3 regions of the Methylobacterium sp. 001424705 genome follow, and region 3 is predicted to be linked to each of the others. Evidence: predicted binding sites of a transcription regulator. Region 3 holds the regulator's gene; each other region holds the start of a gene.
What was found. Region 3 encodes LexA, which represses DNA repair genes until DNA is damaged. Its sites were predicted from a motif close to TGTTCNNNNTGTGTTCNG; they were not measured.
Positions count from the first base shown of each region.

Region 1: a site for LexA is predicted at 2,105-2,122, ahead of AC6EUL_RS12765 (DUF3072 domain-containing protein). Genes of this name have one in related genera too.
Region 2: a site for LexA is predicted at 1,464-1,481, ahead of ssb (single-stranded DNA-binding protein). Genes of this name have one in related genera too.

Region 1 covers NZ_JCBANU010000015.1:29,023-32,293, forward strand. Annotated here, with positions in the region: gene AC6EUL_RS12755 (Hint domain-containing protein) at 1-343, opposite strand, end outside; gene AC6EUL_RS12760 (Flp family type IVb pilin) at 1,127-1,360, opposite strand; gene AC6EUL_RS12765 (DUF3072 domain-containing protein) at 1,557-1,877, opposite strand; gene AC6EUL_RS12770 (MarR family winged helix-turn-helix transcriptional regulator) at 2,165-2,674, shown strand; gene AC6EUL_RS12775 (response regulator) at 2,674-3,271, shown strand, end outside.
Region 2 covers NZ_JCBANU010000046.1:8,820-12,090, reverse strand. Annotated here, with positions in the region: gene AC6EUL_RS22015 (DUF808 domain-containing protein) at 1-595, opposite strand, end outside; gene ssb (single-stranded DNA-binding protein) at 751-1,317, opposite strand; gene curA (NADPH-dependent curcumin/dihydrocurcumin reductase) at 1,524-2,540, opposite strand; gene AC6EUL_RS22000 (DUF4174 domain-containing protein) at 2,731-3,129, shown strand; gene AC6EUL_RS21995 (hypothetical protein) at 3,203-3,271, opposite strand, start outside.
Region 3 covers NZ_JCBANU010000005.1:93,948-97,218, forward strand. Annotated here, with positions in the region: gene AC6EUL_RS06105 (ComEC/Rec2 family competence protein) at 1-1,352, shown strand, start outside; gene lexA (transcriptional repressor LexA) at 1,346-2,098, opposite strand; gene AC6EUL_RS06115 (DUF937 domain-containing protein) at 2,452-3,237, opposite strand.

The sequences.
Region 1 (3,271 bases), on a different contig from region 3:
CGGCGACCTCGCCCCGCGTCGTCAGGATGCGCGTGCCGGACCCGAAACAGAGGGCGAGGGGCGACTGGTCCACGTTCGAGACGGAATTGTTGTACTGAAAGCCGTCTTGGTTGGTGAACAGGATGTAGACGTAACTGCCGGCTTTCTCGCCTGTCGTTGGAAAGCGCACGACGGTGCCATCGGTGCCGGTCTTGCCATAGTAGGTGAGGCTCTGTGGGTAGGGTGTCCCATCGGGCTGTATCACGGTGATGGGCTCATTCGGCGTATCGCCGAACACGCCGAGGTTGTCGCCTGACCCGGTGCTGGCGGTTTCCGTCAGCGTGTAGCCCGGCGGGTCGGACATGACATTGCCCACCAAGAACCCGTCTGAAGCCGGCCGCAGTTCCACGAAATTCTTGTACGTGATGGAAGGATTGGGGCCGGACGACATCGTTGCGCTCCATGTATCGATTTGTCTATAGTGTGTCTAGGATTTCACAACGTTAAAATCCGTACAGAATCTAACAGCAATACTTTTGTAGGTATATCTCAATACATCAAAGGTATAAGAATACATTTAATCTGGCAATGTGAAAGTCGCGCAATTGTGCAATGAGGCCGGCACGGGACGGTGAGGGGCGGAAAGCTCGTTCTCTTGCACTTAGGTGCTTCCCACGAGTCTGTGGAACGGCATGCGAAACTTCACACGCCGTTGCGGCACTTTTTTTAGCGGTTGGATTCGCAGTTGCGGATTGGATTGGTGGCCGCACCTAAGTCGAAGCGTCGGAAGGGGCACGATGGCGCCGGGGTGCCACCCGTTTGCGCGATCGATGCGCGAGGGCCGGTCGCAGCGTCGGCGCTGGAGAGGAGCGAAAGGTCGTGATTGCCGCCGCGACGAAACGGGCCCGGTGGGGCTCGCCGTTCAGCCGAAGCGTGGGCGGCGTCGCGGCGCGCGTCCGCCGTCCTGTTTCGCGAAGCGGGGGCGGACGGCGTCCCGCGGACCGCCGGCTTCCGGCCCGGTGTTCTACGTCGATGCAGCGCCGGGGATCGTTCGGACTGCGGAGCGCTCGCGGACCGAACGCGTCCGAGACTGGGTCACATCTGCCGAATGGTCACGCGGATGCACGGCGACGAAACAGGCTCGGACTCAGGATGATCGGTTGAGGGCAGCGCCGATATAGTTGTACATCGCGGTCGTCTGGTCGGCGAAGTACCGCATCGCGGTCACGATCGCCAGAAAGACCATGGCCATGATCAGGCCGTACTCGAGGGCCGTCGATCCGGACGTGTCTTCGAGGAAGCGACGGGCCAGGATCTGCAGATCGTGCCGCGCCGGAAATCTCCGCCGACCCCTGGCCTGTTCGCAATCCAGTTCGGTCATGGCCCCAGGGAATCTTTCGCGGACGTCGATCGTGGGAAACGTTACGCGACCTTCCTTGCGGAGGACTTAAACGGATCGTCGAAGTCCGGACTTGAGCCGATGCGACGGGCCGGGCGCGTCGGCCCCCGGTCCGTCTTTCACGCTTGCCCGACCCGTCCAGGCCATCGGATCGAGCCGGCCGGCCCCGCGGCGACGGTCAGGCCTTGCCGGATTCCTTGCGCAGGGCATCGATCCGCTGGGATGCCTCGGCCTTGTCGAGATCGGGGTCGAACGCGTCCGGGTCCTTCGCCTCTTCGGACAAGGTCTTGAGGTAGGACGCTTGCGCGCCGGTCATCGGCTCGCCGCCGGTGGTCCACTCGCTCGGATCCTTGATCTGGTTCGAGACGTCCTTCGGATCGGTCTTGGGGTTCTCGTGAGCTTCCGAAGCGTCAGACTTGGACGTGCCGGACTTCGATGAGTCGGACTTCGATGAGTCGGACTTGGATGCCTGGGTCTTGTTCGCCTGGGTGCCGGCCATGTTCGGATCCTCTGGTTCACGAAATGTTCTAGTGAACGCGAGGCTCAACGGCGGGTTCCTGCGCCTACGCCCGATAAGGCCTGTCGTCCCGTGGTCATCTGTCTCACGGGTTCGCGCGGTTCGGATACGTAGGCGGTTCTCGCGATCGGCTGTTCCCATTGTGGGAACGGGGCTCGGCGTGCCGTCACGCGTCCTCCGATCCCAGGCTTGACGGGTCGCGTCCGGGCTGGAACATGTCAACAACGCTGACGTACATCGAGGTCGCCCGAGACGTGACTGCCCACGCGATGCGAGATGCCGACGCCGATACGCCGCTGCCGTCCTCCGGTTCCGGCGATGATCTCATCGAGCTTCTGTTCTTCGCCTACCGGGATTTCGTCGGCGACCCCGACCGCATCCTGGCCCAGTACGGCTTCGGCCGGGCCCATCACCGGGTGCTGCACTTCGTCGACCGCTATCCGGGTCTTACGATCGCCGAACTCCTGGATATCCTGCGCATCACCAAGCAGAGCCTGAACCGGGTGCTGAAGGATTTGATCGAGCAGGGCTACATCGCGCAGAAGACCGGCACCAGCGACCGGCGCCAGCGGCTGCTGTTCTGCACCGCGGCCGGTGCGGACCTCGCCGGCGACCTCATGCGGGTCCAGAGCCGGCGGGTGGCGCGCGCCCTCGCGGCATCGGAGCGCGGCGGCGAGGCTCCCCTCTCCGCCGAGAGCTTCCTCTTCGGCATGATCGAACCCGACGCGCGCGCGGCCGTGCAGCGCCTGATGTCCCGGCGCGCCGGCAAGGCCGCCTGATGGCCACGCCCGGGGCGCGCCCGACCGCCGATCTTCCCGACCATGCGCCTCACGTCCTGGTGGTCGACGACGATCGCCGGGTACGGGAACTGCTGTCGCGTTTCCTCTACGAGCAGGGCTTCCGCGTCACCGCGGCCGGGAACGTGCCCGAGGCCCGCACCAAGGCGCAGTGTTTCGTCTTCGATGCCCTGGTGCTCGACGTGATGATGCCCGGCGAGAGCGGTTTCGATTATGCCCGGGAAGTCCGCCAGACCTCGCGCGTGCCGATCCTGATGCTGACCGCGCGCTCGAATCCCAACGACCGGGTCATGGGCCTGGAGATCGGCGCCGACGACTATCTGCCCAAGCCCTTCGAGCCGCGCGAGCTGATCCTGCGCCTGTCGAACATCATCAAGCGGCGCAACGAGGCCGGCGGCCGTGCCCAGAGCCACGACACCGTGACCTTCGGACCCTTCGCCTACCGGATCGACCGGGGCGAATTGCGCCGCGCGGACGAGCTGATCCGGATCACCGAGCGCGAGCGCGAGATCCTCACCCTCCTGGCCCAGGCCGCCGGCGGCAACGTGGAACGGGAGGCCCTGGCCGGAAGCGGCGGCC
Region 2 (3,271 bases), on a different contig from region 3:
CCTTCACGATCAGGGCGACGCCGCCATAGACCGCGACGGTGATCCCCACCGCCACCACGGCGAGGACCGCCGCCCGCATCCAGATCGAGCCCTCGGGCAGGGCCGCGAGGGTGATGGCCATGATCTCGGCCGAGAGGATGAAGTCCGTCTTGATCGCACTGGAGACCTTCCGATCCTCCAGGGCCTGGGCATCGCCGGCCGCTTCGTCGCGCTTCGCCGCGTGGGCATGGGCCTTGTGCGGGAACAGCGCCTCGTAGACCTTCTCGGTGCCCTCGTAGCAGAGATAGGCCCCCCCGAGCATCAGCAGGGGCGTGATCGCCCAGGGCGCGAAGGCGCCGAGCGCCAGGGCGGCGGGCAGCAGGAACAGCAGCTTGTTGCGCAGGGAGCCCAGCGCGATGCGGCCGACGATGGGCAGTTCGCGCTCGGCGGCGAAGCCCACCACGTAGCGGGGCGTCACGGCGGCATCGTCGATGACGACGCCGGCCGCCTTCACGCCGGCGCGGCCCGCCTGGGCGGCGACATCGTCGAGGGAGGCCGCCGCCACCTTGGCGAGACCCGCGACGTCATCGAGAAGCGCGATCAGTCCGATGCTCACGGGAACCCCTGCCTGGCCGGCCACAGTCCCCGCGCCGGATGGCGCGGCGAGCTTGGCCTTTACAGGAGACGAACGAGGCGGCGATTTGATCCCGGAGCCGCGCCGATGACCGTCGGGACCTGGCGTCTCGCGCGATCAACGACGCGGGGTCGACCCTAGAACGGAATGTCGTCGTCGAGGTCGAAGTTCGGCTTCGAGCCGCCGCCACCGCCACCCGAGGCGGGTCGGCGCTCGCCGCCGCCCGAGGGGCGACCGCCGCCGTAATCCCCGCCGCGGTCGCCGCCGCGTCCGCCACCACCGCCGCCGAAATCGCCGCCACGGCTGATCTGACCGCCGCTCTCCTCGTCCATGCCCATTTCACCGCCGCCACTGCGGCCGTCGAGAAGGGTCAGCTCGCCCCGGAAGCGCTGGAGCACCACCTCGGTGGTGTACTTCTCGACGCCGGACTGGTCCGCCCATTTGCGGGTCTGGAGCTGTCCCTCGATGTAGACCTTCGAGCCCTTGCGCAGGTACTGTTCCGCCACGCGGGCGAGGTTCTCGTTGTAGATCACCACCGAGTGCCACTCGGTCTTTTCCTTGCGCTCGCCCGACATCTTGTCCTTCCAGGACTCCGATGTGGCGATGCGCAGGTTGACCACGGGATCACCGGAGGCGAGGCGCCGTGTCTCGGGGTCGCGCCCGAGATTGCCCACCAGGATCACCTTGTTCACGCTGCCGGCCATGCCGCTCTCTCCTACCGATCGATCTCACTGCGCGCTGCGGCCCCGAAAGACCGGGACGCCGCCCTGTCATGGGCCTCTCGGGCCCCGGCGGCAATCGCGGTCGGCGGGCTGTCCCCGTGACTCTCAGGGAATCGGGGGGATCTGTATGTTCTATCTCTGTTCTGTTCAGGGGGCAAGGCGCCTCGGAAGCGCGCCCTGCCCTTCGCTCAGCGGATGCGGACGATGAGCTTGCCGAAATTCCGACCCTGCAGCAGGCCCGCGAAGGCCTCCGGCGCGTTCTCCAGCCCGTCGACGATGTCCTCGCGATGGACCACGAGGCCGTCGCGCAGCCAGCCCCCGACTTCCTCCAGGAACGCCGTTTCCTGCGCGGCGAAGTCCCAGACGATGAAGCCCTGGAGGTGCAGGCGCTTCGACAGGATCGCGCGCATCAGCACCGGCACCCGGTCGGGGCCGGGCGGCAGCTCGGTGGCGTTGTAGCCGGAGACGAGGCCGCAGATCGGGATGCGGGCGAAGTTGTTCAGGAGCGGCAGCACCGCGTCGAACACAGCGCCGCCGACATTCTCGAAATAGACGTCGATGCCGTCGGGGCAGGCGGCGGCCAGCGCGTCGGGGAAGTTCTCGGCGCGGTGGTCGATGGCCGCGTCGAAGCCGAGGGTGTCGCGCAGGAAGGCGCATTTCTCGGGGCCGCCCGCGATGCCCACCGCCCGCGCGCCCCTGCGCTTGGCGATCTGCCCGACGAGGGAGCCCACCGGCCCGGTGGCCGCGGCCACCACCACGGTTTCGCCGGCTTTGGGCTTGCCGATATTGAGGAGCCCCGTATAGGCCGTCATGCCGGGCATGCCGAGGATGCCGAGGGCGGTGGTGACGGGTGCGGCGTCCGGATCAAGGCGACGCAGGCCGCGGCCGTCGGAGACGGCGAAGTCCTGCCAGCCGCCGAAGCCCACCACCGTTTCGCCGACGCGGTAATCGGGATGCTGGGACTCGACCACCTCCGCCACGGTGGCGCCCACCATGGTGTCGCCGATCGCCACCGGCTCGGCGTAGGATTTCGCCGCGCTCATGCGTCCGCGCATGTAGGGGTCGAGGGAAAGCCAGCGGTTGGCGAGCAGCACTTCGCCCGCCTTCGCCACCGGCATCCGCGCCTCCTCGAGCCGAAAATGCGAGGCGTTCGGCTCACCGTGCGGACGGGCGGCGAGGACGATGCGGCGATTCACGTGGGTCATGGGGCGGCTCCAGGGTTTTCGCGATGGGGTTCGCGAGAGGCGACGGGCGCGCCGTGGACGCGCCCGTCGGGAGATCTCCCGACAGATGGGACGGCGGCAGCCGATGACAATTCCGCGCGGGTCGGGCGACGGGTCCGGCGGCCCCTCCGCGCGTTGTCCGGGCGAGGCGACCGGCACAGGAGGGATCAGGATGGCACGCGGATGGCGAACGATCGGGGCGATGCTGCTCGGCGTCACGGCGGCCCAGGCGGCGGAGAACCCGCTGGCGCGCGAGCGCTGGACGTCCCGGGTTCTGGTGATCTCCGCGCCCGAGCCCGGCGATCCCCGGGTCACGGCCCAGCGCGCCGCGCTCGAGACAGCCCGAGCCGGCATGACGGAGCGCGATCTCGTGATCCGCGAGGCGTTCGGCGACACGAGCGAGGCACGGCGCCTGCGGGCGGTCCTCGGGCTCCCCGCGGACGGGTTTCGCGTGGTGCTGGTGGGCAAGGACGGCGAGGCCAAGCGGACCGCGACGGCGCCGATCCCGGCGGACGCGCTGTTCGAGACCATCGACGCGATGCCGATGCGCCGGGAGGAGAGGCGTCGCTGAGGCGCGGACCAGCGGCCAACGAAAAGGGGCCGCACGCGGCGGCCCCTCGAAAAACGCCGATCAGGCGATCCGATCAGTAGCAGCGCTCGACCAGCACCCGGCGGTAGCCGTAGGGGGTCCAGCGCACGCGCGGGACCGTGTA
Region 3 (3,271 bases):
CCCTCGTTCCGTTCGCGGCGCTGCACTGGCCGATCAAGAAGATCGCCGCTGCCGTCGCCATGGTGGGCGTGACGGCCTACTGCGTCTTCTCCGGCTGGGACATCGCCGCCGAGCGCTCGCTGATCATGACCCTCGTGATGCTCGGCGCGATCCTGGTCGATCGCCCGGCGCTCAGCATGCGAAACCTGGCCCTCGCCGCCCTGATCGCCCTGGCCCGCGAGCCGGACGGCCTCCTCGGCCCGAGCTTCCAGATGTCGTTCGCGGCGGTGGCCGGCCTGATTGCCTGCGCGCCGCTGATCGCCGGACGCGGGCGGCAGCGCGACGGTGCCGGCCTGCTCACCCGGATCTTCGCGCTGGCGACCGCGGCGGTCCTCGGCACCCTGGCCACGACGCTCGTGGCCCAGATCGCCACCGCGCCCTTCGCCACCTACCACTTCCAGACGGTGCAGCCCTTCGGGCTGGTGGGCAATGCGCTCACCCTGCCGCTGGTCTCCCTGGCGGTGATGCCGTCAGCGGTTCTGGGCATCCTCGCCTATCCGTTCGCGCTGGATCAGCCGGTCTGGTGGGCCATGGGCCTGGCGGTGCGGGGGATGCTGACCATCTCGACCTGGATCGCGGGCTTCGGCAACGCCGTCGTCGTGGTCCCGGCCTTCGGCACGGGGGCCCTCGGCCTCCTGGCCGCCGCCCTGATCGTCCTGACGCTCCCGGCCTCGTCGCTGCGCTGGCTCGGCCTCATTCCGGCAGCGATCGGCATCGCCTGTGCGGCTGCCCCGGATCGCTACGACATCTACGTCGATCGGGAGGGGGCGGGCGCCGCCATCCGCCAGCGCAACGGGCGGCTCGCCACCCTTGGCCGGCCGCCCCCCTTCGTGCTCGCGCAATGGCTCAAGGCCGATGGAGACGACCGACGGGTGCAGGACGTCACGGGGTTCGACAGCGCGCGTTGCGATCGCCTGGGCTGTACCCTGACCACACCCGACGGCCGCGTGCTCGCCCTGACCACCGACAAGCGTGCCCTCGGAGAGGACTGCGCCAGGGCCGACATCCTGATCACCCGGCAATCCGCGCCCGGGGGCTGCACCGCATCGATCGTCATCGACCGGGATTTCCTGGGATCCCACGGTGCGACCGCGATTCGCCTCACCCGCGATGGGCCGTCCCTCGCCACCGCGAAGCATCCCGGGGATGTCGTGCCCTGGCGTGCGACGCCCTTGCGAAAGCCGTTGGACCCGCCGGGAACGGCCTTGCCATCTTCGACACCGCCGGCGTCGGTCTTACCGGAAATCCCCGATCGCACCCGCGACCCGTCGGATCCGTCCGGCGATGAACCGGACGGGGACCCCCTTCAGTAGCGGCGCACCAGACTGACCAGACGTCCCTGGATCTGCACCCGATCCGGCCCGAGGACCCGCGTCTCGTAGGCCGGATTCGCCGCTTCCAGGGCGATGGACGATCCACGCCGGCGCAGGCGCTTCAGGGTCGCCTCCTCGTCGTCGATGAGGGCCACGATGATGTCGCCCGTATTGGCGGTGTCCTGCTTGCGGATGACCACCAGGTCGCCGTCGAGGATCCCGGCATCGACCATCGAATCGCCGCGCACCTCCAGGGCGTAATGCTCGCCACCGGCCAGGAAATCCGGCGACATCGTAACCGAATGGCTCTGTTCCTGGATGGCCGAGATGGGCGTACCGGCCGCGATCCGACCCATCACCGGGATGGTCACGGCCCGACCGCTCTCGTCGGTGGCCTGCGTGGTCGGCAGTCGGGACACCGATGCGCCGGCCGGCAGGCCCTTGCCCTTGCCGCCTTCGACCACGCTCGGCATGAAGCGGCGAACCTCGGAGGCCGGAGCGGCGCGCGGGGCGCCCGCATTCCCCCCGAGGCTCTCCGGCATCCGGATCACCTCGATGGCCCGCGCCCTGTTGGGCAGCCGGCGCAGGAAGCCGCGCTCCTCCAGGGCCGTGATCAGGCGGTGAATGCCCGACTTCGACTTCAGGTCGAGGGCGTCCTTCATCTCGTCGAACGACGGGGGAACGCCGCTCTCGCGCATCCGAAGCTGGATGAACTGGAGCAGGTCCAGCTGCTTACGCGTCAACATGCGGGACACTCTTCGTTAGCGCCACGGATCGCGGCGGGTGGCACTAGAAACAAACCACGAACACGTTAAACGTTCCGTAAGTGTTCTGCAAGGGTTCCCATCTCAAGCCTCTCGGGCGCGATCCGTTCGATCCCCTCGGCAAGGGCGGATCTGGGCGTCGCCCGAGCGCCACGCCGGCCTGCCGCTGCGGCCATCGCTGCGATCGAGTGGTGCCCCAATCCGACGAATGAGTTGGACGGCCGGCGTCTTGACCGGTCGGCAGGGCGCCCGGGCGCAGCGCCCTCGGGTCGATGGCCCGGCGACGATCGGTTCTCTGCCGTCCTCTGCCGGCGTCGCCGACGGCGGGTCTTCGGCTAGCGCTGCCCGGTGCGCCCTGCCTTGGGCCGGTCACCCGAACCGTTGCCGCCCGTCTCGGTGGGATTGCGGGGATCCTGCCAGAAGGTATCGAACAGGCGCTGCATCGCGCGGGCGTTCTCCTGCTGCACCTCCAGGCCCGTCTGGAACATCTGCTGCATCACGTCGAAGGGCGCTTCCGTGGCCGACCTGTCCGGCGCGGCGGACTCCGGCCGGGGCGAAGCCGCGAGCCACGTCGACGCCGCACGCGGCCGTGCCTGGGGCGAGGGCGTCGCGGGCTTCGGGGCCTTGGCGCCGGAGTTCAGGAACGCCTGCATCATCTCCGACCAGGCATTGGGCGGGAAGCCGAAGGGGTTCGCCTCGGCGCGCGGGACCGGCGCCGCGGCAGGCGCTTGGTTGATCATGACGTGGACGATCCCCGCCACCACCATGCCGGCCATGATCGGCAGCATCTGCTTCAAGGCCGGCATCGCCACGCCGCTGACGGCAGCGGCCTGCTGCAGAACGGCCTGACTCAGATGGGGCGAGCCGAAGAGTTGCTGGACCAGCATGTCCATCTGCGGCGTCGCGCTCGACGCCTTCGGCGCGGCGGGGCCGACGAGATTGAAGAGGTGGGCGAAGCCGGTCGGATCCTGGGCGACGTTCCGCTGCAGCCCCATCGTGAGGGCCGGAAGCAGGGCTTCCATCGCGCGCAGGCTCTGCTCCGGCGACAAGCCGAACTGCCGTCCGAACCCCTGCGCGTTGGGGCCCGCCTGCGCCTGAAGGATGTCGAACAGATTGAACATGGCGGCCTCGCGGACGAACTGCGGCTTTCCCGGT